Regions from separate parts of the Isoalcanivorax beigongshangi genome, predicted to be linked through region 1. Evidence: predicted binding sites of a transcription regulator. Region 1 holds the regulator's gene; each other region holds the start of a gene.
The links. The regulator FNR, encoded in region 1, switches genes on or off when oxygen is low (the NO sensors DNR and NnrR bind a similar motif). The targets are predictions, from matches to a motif close to TTGATNTANATCAA.
Positions count from the first base shown of each region.

Region 2: AB5I84_RS02050 (bacteriohemerythrin) is a predicted target of FNR. The motif match lies at 1,265-1,278, and genes of this name have one in related genera.
Region 3: AB5I84_RS02035 (oxygen-binding di-iron domain-containing protein) is a predicted target of FNR. The motif match lies at 1,399-1,412, and genes of this name have one in related genera.

Region 1 covers NZ_JBGCUO010000001.1:1,624,288-1,627,496, reverse strand. Annotated here, with positions in the region: gene hemN (oxygen-independent coproporphyrinogen III oxidase) at 130-1,503, shown strand; gene fnr (fumarate/nitrate reduction transcriptional regulator Fnr) at 1,594-2,304, shown strand; gene AB5I84_RS07355 (universal stress protein) at 2,341-3,209, shown strand, end outside.
Region 2 covers NZ_JBGCUO010000001.1:468,204-471,412, forward strand. Annotated here, with positions in the region: gene AB5I84_RS02045 (ATP-binding protein) at 1-1,186, shown strand, start outside; gene AB5I84_RS02050 (bacteriohemerythrin) at 1,374-1,829, shown strand; gene AB5I84_RS02055 (NAD(P)/FAD-dependent oxidoreductase) at 2,236-3,209, opposite strand, start outside.
Region 3 covers NZ_JBGCUO010000001.1:464,970-468,178, reverse strand. Annotated here, with positions in the region: gene AB5I84_RS02045 (ATP-binding protein) at 1-106, opposite strand, end outside; gene AB5I84_RS02040 (hypothetical protein) at 711-1,118, opposite strand; gene AB5I84_RS02035 (oxygen-binding di-iron domain-containing protein) at 1,478-2,263, shown strand; gene AB5I84_RS02030 (efflux transporter outer membrane subunit) at 2,455-3,209, opposite strand, start outside.

The sequences.
Region 1 (3,209 bases):
GACCTGACATCACCGGGACACTGCCGCACCTTCAGCTAGCCAGCTCTCCGTTGACGTGCATCAACTCGCTTTCTAGCCTAAACGTCATTATCACAGCCTCCCATATGGCACTGGCGCCGGAGAGTCTGAATGAGTTGCTGGAACCCCGACATCATCAAGCGTTACGGCGGACATGGCCCGCGTTACACCTCCTATCCTGCGGCCAGCAGCTTCCATGAAGAAATCACCGACCAGGACTACCGCGACGCGTTGGCGGACGGCAATAACGCCAAGCGGGCGCTGTCGCTGTACATGCACATCCCCTTCTGCGAGCACGTCTGCTATTACTGCGCCTGCAACCGCATCGTCACCGGTGACAAACGCATCGCCGAACCGTATTTAGAAACATTGCTGAAGGAAATGACGCTGAAAAGCGCGTTGATCGACAGTCAGCGGCCGGTGGTTCAGATGCACTGGGGCGGCGGCACGCCGACTTTTTTTGACGATGCCCAGCTAACACGCTTGATGCATCAAACCGGCCGCTTGTTCCACTTGCTAGATCAGGATCGGGGGGATTACGGCATCGAAGTAGACCCGCGTACCGTCACCAGCAGCCGACTGAGCTTGCTGCGCGGACTTGGTTTCAACCGCCTGAGCTTCGGCGTGCAGGATCTCGACCCACGAGTACAACAGGCAGTAAACCGGGTGCAGCCGTTCGAGACGATTCTTGCACTGTTCCGCAGCGCCCGCGACTTCGGTTTCCGCTCCATCAATGCAGACCTGATCTATGGCCTCCCCTGGCAATCAGAAACCTCATTGGCACGGACGTTGGAACAATTGGGTGCACTCGATCCCGATCGTATCTCGCTCTATAACTACGCCCATCTTCCGAGCCGGTTCAAGGTGCAGCGTCAGATCGATGAAACCACCCTGCCCTCACCCTCTGAAAAGCTGCGCATGCTCACCCGCGCCGGCAGCATGTTGGAAGAAATGGGCTATCAGCTGATTGGCATGGACCACTTTGCCAAGCCCGATGACGCGCTGGCACAAGCACAGCGAGACGGCACGCTGTGCCGGAACTTCCAGGGCTACAGCTTGCACGGCGATGCCGACTTGGTTGGTTTCGGAGTCTCATCCATCAGCCAACTCGGCACCTTATACGCCCAGAACGCACGCCAAATCGATGACTGGCAGATGTCGCTGAACCAAGCCCGATTCCCGGTGCGACAAGGCTACCGGCTTGATCAGGACGACGAATTACGTCGCGATCTGATCATGACGCTGCTGTGCGGTATGCAGTTGGATTTGGAACAATTCGGCCAGCACTGGCAGATCGACGCTGCCAATTATTTCCGCGCCGAGTTGGACTCGCTACGGCCGTTGCTGGCCGACGGGTTGGTCACTTTCGATGGACGCCTGTTGCAGATTACTGAAATGGGACGCTTAGCGGCGCGAGCTGTGGCCATGGTGTTTGATCGCTATCAAACGCCGCAGACCGCCACCCGGTTTAGTCGTATCATCTGAGGACCCGATCACACTACCATGCAAAATTCGGTGGTGGTCGTATACTACTGTAGTGTGACATCCCCACCCTCAGTGCAACCGGAGACGACCTTGACAGTCCGAGTGTCCTGCAACGATTGCAGCCTCAGCCAGATCTGCTTGCCACTAGCCGTGGAGCCGGAACAGCTGGATGAGCTGGACCGCATGATCCGCCGCGGCCGCCCACTGAAACGGGGCGAGCACCTTTACCGTGCCGCCGATTCCTTTGAAGCGGTCTACGCGGTGCGCAGTGGCGCGCTGAAAACGTATTCCATGTCTGAAGAAGGTGATGAGCAGGTCACCGGCTTCTACCTGCCCGGCGAAATCGTCGGCATGGACGGCATCGGCACCGCCCACCATGTGTCTTCCGCCAAGGCGCTTGAAACGTCCACCGTGTGTGAGATTCCATTCACCCAGCTGGAAGCCTTGTCGACCAAGATTCCGACCCTGCAGCGCCATTTCTTCAGCCTCATGAGCCGCGAAATCCAGGAAGATCGGATGCTACACATGCTGCTTAGCAAAAAATCGGCGGATGACCGTGTGGCATCGCTGATCCTCAGTATCGGCGCGCGCCACCAGCGCCGTGGCCTGTCCAATACCCAGTTCCGCCTGCCGATGTCACGCTACGATATCGCCAACTACTTGGGGCTTGCCGTGGAAACCGTTAGCCGAATATTCACCCGGCTTCAGCAGCAGGAACTGATCAGCGTCGACGGCCGCGAAATCCAGATCCTTGATCGCCCGGGCCTATGTGGCGATTCTCGCAAAACCTGTACAAGCTGATACCTGTCCCAGTCGCTGCGTCACAGTGAGGTGGTCATGACCCCGGTCCTAGCAGTACTCGAACCCGATCTTAAATGTCCGCAGATGGCGCTGCTCAAGGCCGCCCATCTGGCCCAAGAGAACCGCCGGCGGCTGCGGATATTCGTCAATATTTACGCACCAGCGCTGGTCCGCGCGACCAATGGTTCCAGTGAACACTTCGAGCGCGCCAAGGCGTCGCTGGAGCACAGCTGGCGGCAGCGAATCGCGCAACTGCTGCAGGACTGCAGCGAATGTCGTAGCGAAGTGGAAATCCTGCTGGCCTGGGAAAAAGACGACGAGAGCGCCCTGCGCGATGTCATCTTGGCCGACATTCCGGAATGTGTAGTGATTCAGAGTGGCGATGAAGGCACTACCGGCCTTTCGCGGCTACTGCTGACACCACGCCACTGGATCCTGTTGCGCAAGGCGCCCTGCCCGGTGATGTGCGTATCGTCCCTGCCCTGGCGCGGCGCTGTGGACGTGCTGGCGGCAGTGGATCCGGATCAAGACGAAGGCGCGCTCGCCGGCCTCAACGCCGAGGTGGTCAAAGCAGCGCGGCATTTCAGTGATGCACTCGATGGCACGCTGCGTCTCGCTCACGTGATTGAACATCCGGACGACAATCTGCTGCTGATTGTGGGCGAAGGCCTACCGACTTACACCGTCGATATGAAGTCAGTGCGCGACTACTACGTGCAGCGTCTGAACCAATTGTGTGAACAGGCTGGTCTCGAGCATAGCAACCAGGTGCTGCTGGAAGGTGAGCCGGCCCAAGCGCTGGCTGCCTACCAAAGCGAACACGCACCGCAGTTGCTGGTACTCGGTACGGTACAGCGAGACCCGCTGCGCCGGCTACTGTTCGGCAGTACCGCAGAAAAAATCGC
Region 2 (3,209 bases), 1.2 Mb from region 1:
CCGTCTGGCGGTGTTGCAAGCCGAGCTGACGCTGTACCCCGACAGCCGCGACACCGAGGCGTCGACCCGGCTCGGCGAGGTGTCGGGCATCATGGCGGCGACACCGCCGGATGCTGACGACGGCGAGATTCCGCTGATCTCGCGCCCGGTGGTCAGCAGCTTCCGCGAAGAAATCGAAGAGTTGCTCGGCGAGCCGGTGCAGGTGCGTTTCGAGGATTCGCGGCGACCGGTGATTTGGATCAACGCCGCCTCGTTTGACGGCCACTGGCTGCGGGTGCCGATGACGTTTTTCCGCGACTACGATCGTTATTTGATGATCGGCTGGGGCGTCACCGTGCCGCTGTTCTCGGTGCTGGCCGGGTTGCTGATTGCGCGTGGTTTGAACCGGCCGCTGAAACGGCTGGAGCAGGTGGCGGCAGTGGTCGCGCGCGGCGATTCGGTGCCAGCGCTGAATGACCGTGACGGCCCGGAAGAAATCAACGCCGTGAGCCGCGCCTTCAACCGCATGGCGCAGGAGTTGGCGCAGGCCCAGCGCGACCGGGCGTTGTTGCTGGCCGGGGTGTCCCATGACTTGCGCACGCCGCTGACGCGGATGCGGCTGTCGGCAGAGTTCATTGACGATGAGGAGCTGTCCCACGGCATCATCGGCGACATCGAAGACATGGACGCGATCCTCGAACAGTTCATCGGCTTTATCCGCGATGGCGCTGACGAGCCGGCGGTGTACGACAACATCAATGAACTGATCGAAGACTGCGTCAGTCGCTTTGACGACCTCGAATGCCATCTGACCCTAGGCCGGGTGCCGCGGCTGATGCTCAAGCGGCTGACCATGCGCCGCTTGATCACCAACTTGCTCACCAATGCGCTCAAGTACGGCGCGCCGCCGGTGGAAATCACCACCTTCGTGCAGGGGCAGGATGTGGTGATGATGGTGCGCGACCACGGCCCCGGCATTCGGCCAGAAGACATCCCGGTGCTGCTGCAACCGTTCTCGCGCGGTGAAAAAGCTCGCACCGTCACGGGTTCTGGTTTGGGGCTGGCGATCGTGCGCCGCATTGTCGACATGCACCACGGCCACATGCGCCTGAGCAACCACCGCCAAGGCGGCCTGTGCGTGGAAATCCGTCTGCCGCTCACCGGTCGGCTGGTGCAGCCGGAGTCGCTGTCGGCGCGGGTGCGCTGACCCCGCAACAGGCGTCATTTCGTGTTCGCTGGCGGATCTGGCCGCCGGTCGGAAACCGCTCCCGTGCCCCTGCTTTAGCTGATGGAGATCAATCCTGCGCCCACGCGTCTGCCTACAGTGTGGAGCGGCGCAGGCAGTGGCTGCCCGCGCCAATGGCTGACACAGGGACGCAGTGGGAGGACGGCGAATGAACGCCACGGTCACGTTGCAGTGGTCGCAAGACTACGAAACCGGCATCGACATCATTGATCAGCAGCACCGGCAGCTGTTCGAGTATTTCGCTTTGATTGAGGACCAAATCGGCGCTGGCCAGTTGGATCAATTGCCGGTGGTGGTGCGCGGGCTGGTGGACTACGCCATTTCCCACAACACCTTTGAGGAAAGCCTGATGGAGCAGGCGGGTTACCCGATGTTGACGGCCCACCGCCGCGTCCACGAAGCGTTTCGGCTACGGGCGCTCGGGTATGTGGCGCGCTTGGATCATGGCGAGGAGCCGATGAAGCTGGCGCGCGAGGTGCGCATCGATATCGGCCTGTGGCTGATCAATCACATCAAGCGCGAGGACCGCCATTACGTGCCTTATGTGCGCAAGGTGCTGGAGCCCGGCATCGTCAGTGGTCTGCTGCGGCGCTTTTTCCGCTGATCCGGCAATAAAAGAGGGCGCCCGAGGGCGCCCTTAAGTCTGAACAGACGGACCAGGACTGTTCAGTAGTGTCGTGCTTTATCTGCCTTTCATTCAGCTTGCGATGATGCTGCCCCTGCACGGCCGGATGGCGGTTGCCACCCGGCCTGGAAGAGGCGGTGACCGCAGTGGTGACAGTGGCTGCAGCCAGGGACCAGTTGGCAGAGCCGGTTGCCACCGTGGCTGTGTCAGTCCTCGGACCAAGGCTGGCACAGTGCGGTCACAGTCACTGTGAGGCCGGCGGCAAGGGAAAGTTCATCAAACGGCAGAGACAGTGTCGCCGACGCTGGCTTTATGCAGCGATATCAGCAGCTTGCGAGGTGTAAGAAATTGTTGCGGGCGGCAGGGGTGCCGCCCGCGGGCAGGCTCAGTGCAGCTTCAGGCGCGGACGCACCAGACGGTTGAAGCGGCCAGCGATCAGCAGCATCACCGTGCGCGGCCAGCCGTACAGGGCGGCTTGGTGCATGCGGTACAGGCTGATGTACGCCCAGCGTGCCAAGGCGCCTTCGATGAACAGGTTGCTGCCCTTGGCGGTGGGGATCAGCGTGCCCACCGAGGAGTACTTGCTCAGCGACACCAGCGAACCGCGGTCGCGGTAGACGAACGGCGTCGGCGTGCGGCCACGTAGGACGACGCCTTCCAAGCTCTTGGCCAAATGGTGCGCCATTTGCTGCGCGGTTTGTGCGCGTGGCGGCAACGGCCGCTCGCTGCCGGGCAGGATGCAGCTGGCGCTGTCGCCGATCACATACACCTGTTCATGGCCGCGTGCCTGCAGCGTCGGCTCCACGTCGATCTGGCCGATGCGGTTGAAGCTGAAGCCTTGCAGGCTGCTGAGCACGTCCGGTGCTTTCACGCCGGCCGCCCACACCAGCAAATCGCCTTCGATGCGCTCGCCGCCTTTGACCACAAAGGCGCCGGCTTCGGCGCACTCCACCAGCGTGTCGGTGTGCACCTTCACGCCCAGCCGCTCCAGATGGGAACGGGCCGAAGACGATACTTTTTCCGGCAGCGCCGGCAGCAGCCGTGAGGTGGCCTCGATCAGGTGCACATTCAGGCGCCGGCGGTCGAGGTGCTCGTGGCCGTAGAGCTTGAGCATCGACACCGCGTGGTGCAGTTCCGCCGCCAGCTCTACGCCGGTGGCGCCGCCGCCGACGATGGCGATCGACAGCGGGCGGTTCTCGAAATCCGCCTGCATGCAGGCATTAAGGAAGCGCTCGCGGAACCGCTCGGCCTGGCGGCGGCTGTCCATGAACATGGCATGCTCGCGCACGCCGGGGGTGTTGAAGTCATTGCTCTGGCTGCCCAGCGCCAGCACCAAGTAGTCGTAATCCATGGTGCGTT
Region 3 (3,209 bases), 1.2 Mb from region 1:
AAGCGTTGCGGGCAAAAAACCACAGCGTCAGCACCTGGGTGAGCAGGATCACCAAGGCCACCACCCAGGCGGAACGGGCAAAAGATGTTCGTGGAACCAGACGCACAGGCAGCTCACTCGACAACGGACGCTGGCCGCCATGCTAACCGATGGTCGGCGGCGACGCGCGCCATCTGAACAAACGCCAAGCTCCCGTTTTCCAGCCAGACACGAGAATGCGGTGTGCGCTGCAACACCCTTGCTCTATTCGATAGGGGCAAGCACCGTTGCCTGTGCTTCGACAACCGGCTCACCGGCGACGGTGTTCACTCGAACCGGTTGCTGAGCGTCTACTCCGGCGACACGCTACTGGTGGATCCCACCAGCACCCCCACGCAACACGCCGCTGGCGCCCGAGTTCAACTGGCGCAAGGTAATATGACTTGGAGTTAATGCGTCGACACTGCACGACAGCACAGCGGGCGACTAACCGGCTACTAAAAACTTGCACTGACGGTCCAATCAATCCACCAATAGCCGCAAACCCAACGAGAAATTGATGTGGAGCCACCTCGTCAGATGATGGCCGCAGAGGTCGCATCAGCGACCGTGGAATAGGTTTTCTACACTTTGGCCTAGGCGGGACGGCCTGCGGCCACCAAGCTGGCACCATCGCGAAAAAGGAGACGTTGATCTCCAACAAGGAGTTAGGAGGCGCTACCGCCCCTGCGTCACTCGGTACTTGCTGCGCATATCACCGGGCACTGTGCATCGGCAGACACAATAGTTACCGCATCCATCTGGGGTGCAAGGAGCCCTTCTTTCTCACACAGGGCTTTATCCAAAGCCATCGATGCCTCGGATCTCCAGATTAACTTCAGCTCTCCCCCATCAAGAAGTTCATACTTTCTTTTCACATAAAGGTAGCTACCACCATCACTCAACTGGTACTGACGCTCAACAATTTGAACGCCTCCTTCAGCATGAATGCTCTCCCCTATTACTACGGGATTGATGGTGTTGGGTGTCAAATCAGGATAGCTCCCCCCATACGTATCCGTAGACCGAATGCCTGAATCAGCCCAAGCGGCGCCGGATATGCAAAAAAAACACACACCAACCAGAAATAAAAACTTCATATCCCACATCTCCTTTCTCGCCTAGAACAGTTCCGTATTGGCCCATAGAAAAAAAGCATCAATGGTGTCCATATACCTAACGCTTGCGCTGCAAGAGGCTATAAAGAAAGTAAAAGCTGCATCGAAATAACAGCAAAAGGCCCGCTATTGGGGCTCAACCCACAGGACATCACTCGACAACGGACGCTGACGGTCAAGCAACCCGGTGGTGGTGTCGGAAGTGCCCTTGGCGGGCCGAAAACCACCGGTCATCCGTGTTTTTGCCGCGACGATCCGGTTGTTGATCCAGGTCACCGCTGTGCGGCGCAATGTCACCAGAATCCAACCTCCCGTTTTCCAGCCAGCCACGAGGATGCGGCATGCGGCGCGACCCCATTGTTTTGTTCGATAACGGCGAGCACCGTTGCCTGTGCTTCGACAACCTAGTCACCGGCGAGGGGGTGCAGTCGAACCAGTTTCTAATCATCGACCACGGCGACACGCTGCTGCTCGATCCCGGCGGCAACCTAACCTACACGCCGCTGGCACTGACGCTGGCACGCTACATCAAGCTGGAGGAATTGAACTATGTGTTTGCCTCCCACCAGGACCCGGACATTATCGCGTCGCTGGACAAGTGGCTGCTGCACACTCGCGCCCAGGTGATTTGTTCCAAGCTGTGGGCGCGCTTCCTGCCGCACCTGACCGCCAACTACCTGGCCACCATGCGCGACATCAATACCTTCGAGCGCATCACGGCGTTGCCGGACGCCGGCGCCCAGATTCCGCTGGGACAATGCAAGCTGCAGGCAATCCCAGCGCACTTTTTGCACTCGGTGGGCAACTTCCAACTCTATGACCCGGTCAGCAAGATCCTGTTTTCCGGGGACATGGGCGCGTCACTGGTGGACGACGCCCAGCCGGTGACCGATTTCGCCGCCCACATCCCGCACATGGAAGGTTTCCATCGCCGCTACATGGCCAGCCGTACCGTTACCCGCCTGTGGGCCAACATGGTGCGGCGCATGGACGTGGCGATGATTGTGCCGCAGCACGGCCGGCCGTTTGCCGACCCGGACAGCATCAATGCGTTCCTCGACTGGATCGGCGCGCTGCCCTGCGGCATCGACCTGCTCACTCAGCAGCATTACCAACCGCCGGTCTGATGGCGTCGGGCCGCAGCAACGGCGGTCGGCATCAAACAATGCGGGCGACCGCAACCCACACTCGGCGCCGGTCTGCGGTGCGATAGAAATCAACGCCGGGGGACCGGCGCCCTGATGAGGCGGTTAACGTCCTCTTCGAGCGGCGATGATCCCCATCGGCCGCTCGCTCCCGCGCAGTCACCCGGTCACATCTACCCCGCTGGCGGCAAGCCCCAGGCCAGCGCTTGGTATAGCGCCACCACCTGCAACCACGAAGCGGTATCCGCCGCCACCGCCTGCCGCTGCAACCGGTGCAATGCCCGCTCGCTGTCGAGTACTTCCAACCACAGTGCGCTGCCGGCCTGATAACGCGCCTGCACCATACGCTGCACATCGCCGCTGTGATGGGCGGCACGCAGGGTGGCATCCAGTTGCTGTTGGGCGGCGGCCAGTCCATTCAGTGCCGCCTCCAACTCTTCTTGGGCAATCAGCAACTGCTGCTGGTAAGCCCGCTCGGCCTGGTCAGCCTGTGCCTCTGCCACGCGCACCCGTGCTTTGACGCTGCCCCAGTCCAGCGCCGGCCACGACAACGTCGGCGTCAGCGCGTGAGCACGGGTACTGCGGCCAAGATCACTGCCGCGCAGGGCGAACACGCCGATCATGCCGCTCAGGTCCAAACGCGGATACAGCTCGGCAGTGGCGGCACCAACCTGCTCGGTGCGCGATGCCAGCTGGCGTTCGGCGCGACGCACATCGGGCCGGTTGCGCAGCAGCTGATCCACATCGCCGAGTGGCAATTGCAACGCCCCCGGCGCGGCCGGTGCGGTCTCAGCCACCGGTCCCGCCTGCCCCGGCGGCACCCCTGTCAGCACCGCCAAGCGGTTTTCTGCCTGTTGTAAAGCGGCTATCAGCGGCGGCCGCTGCGCCTCAACCGCGGCCAATTCGACTGCTATCTGGGCCTGCTGCT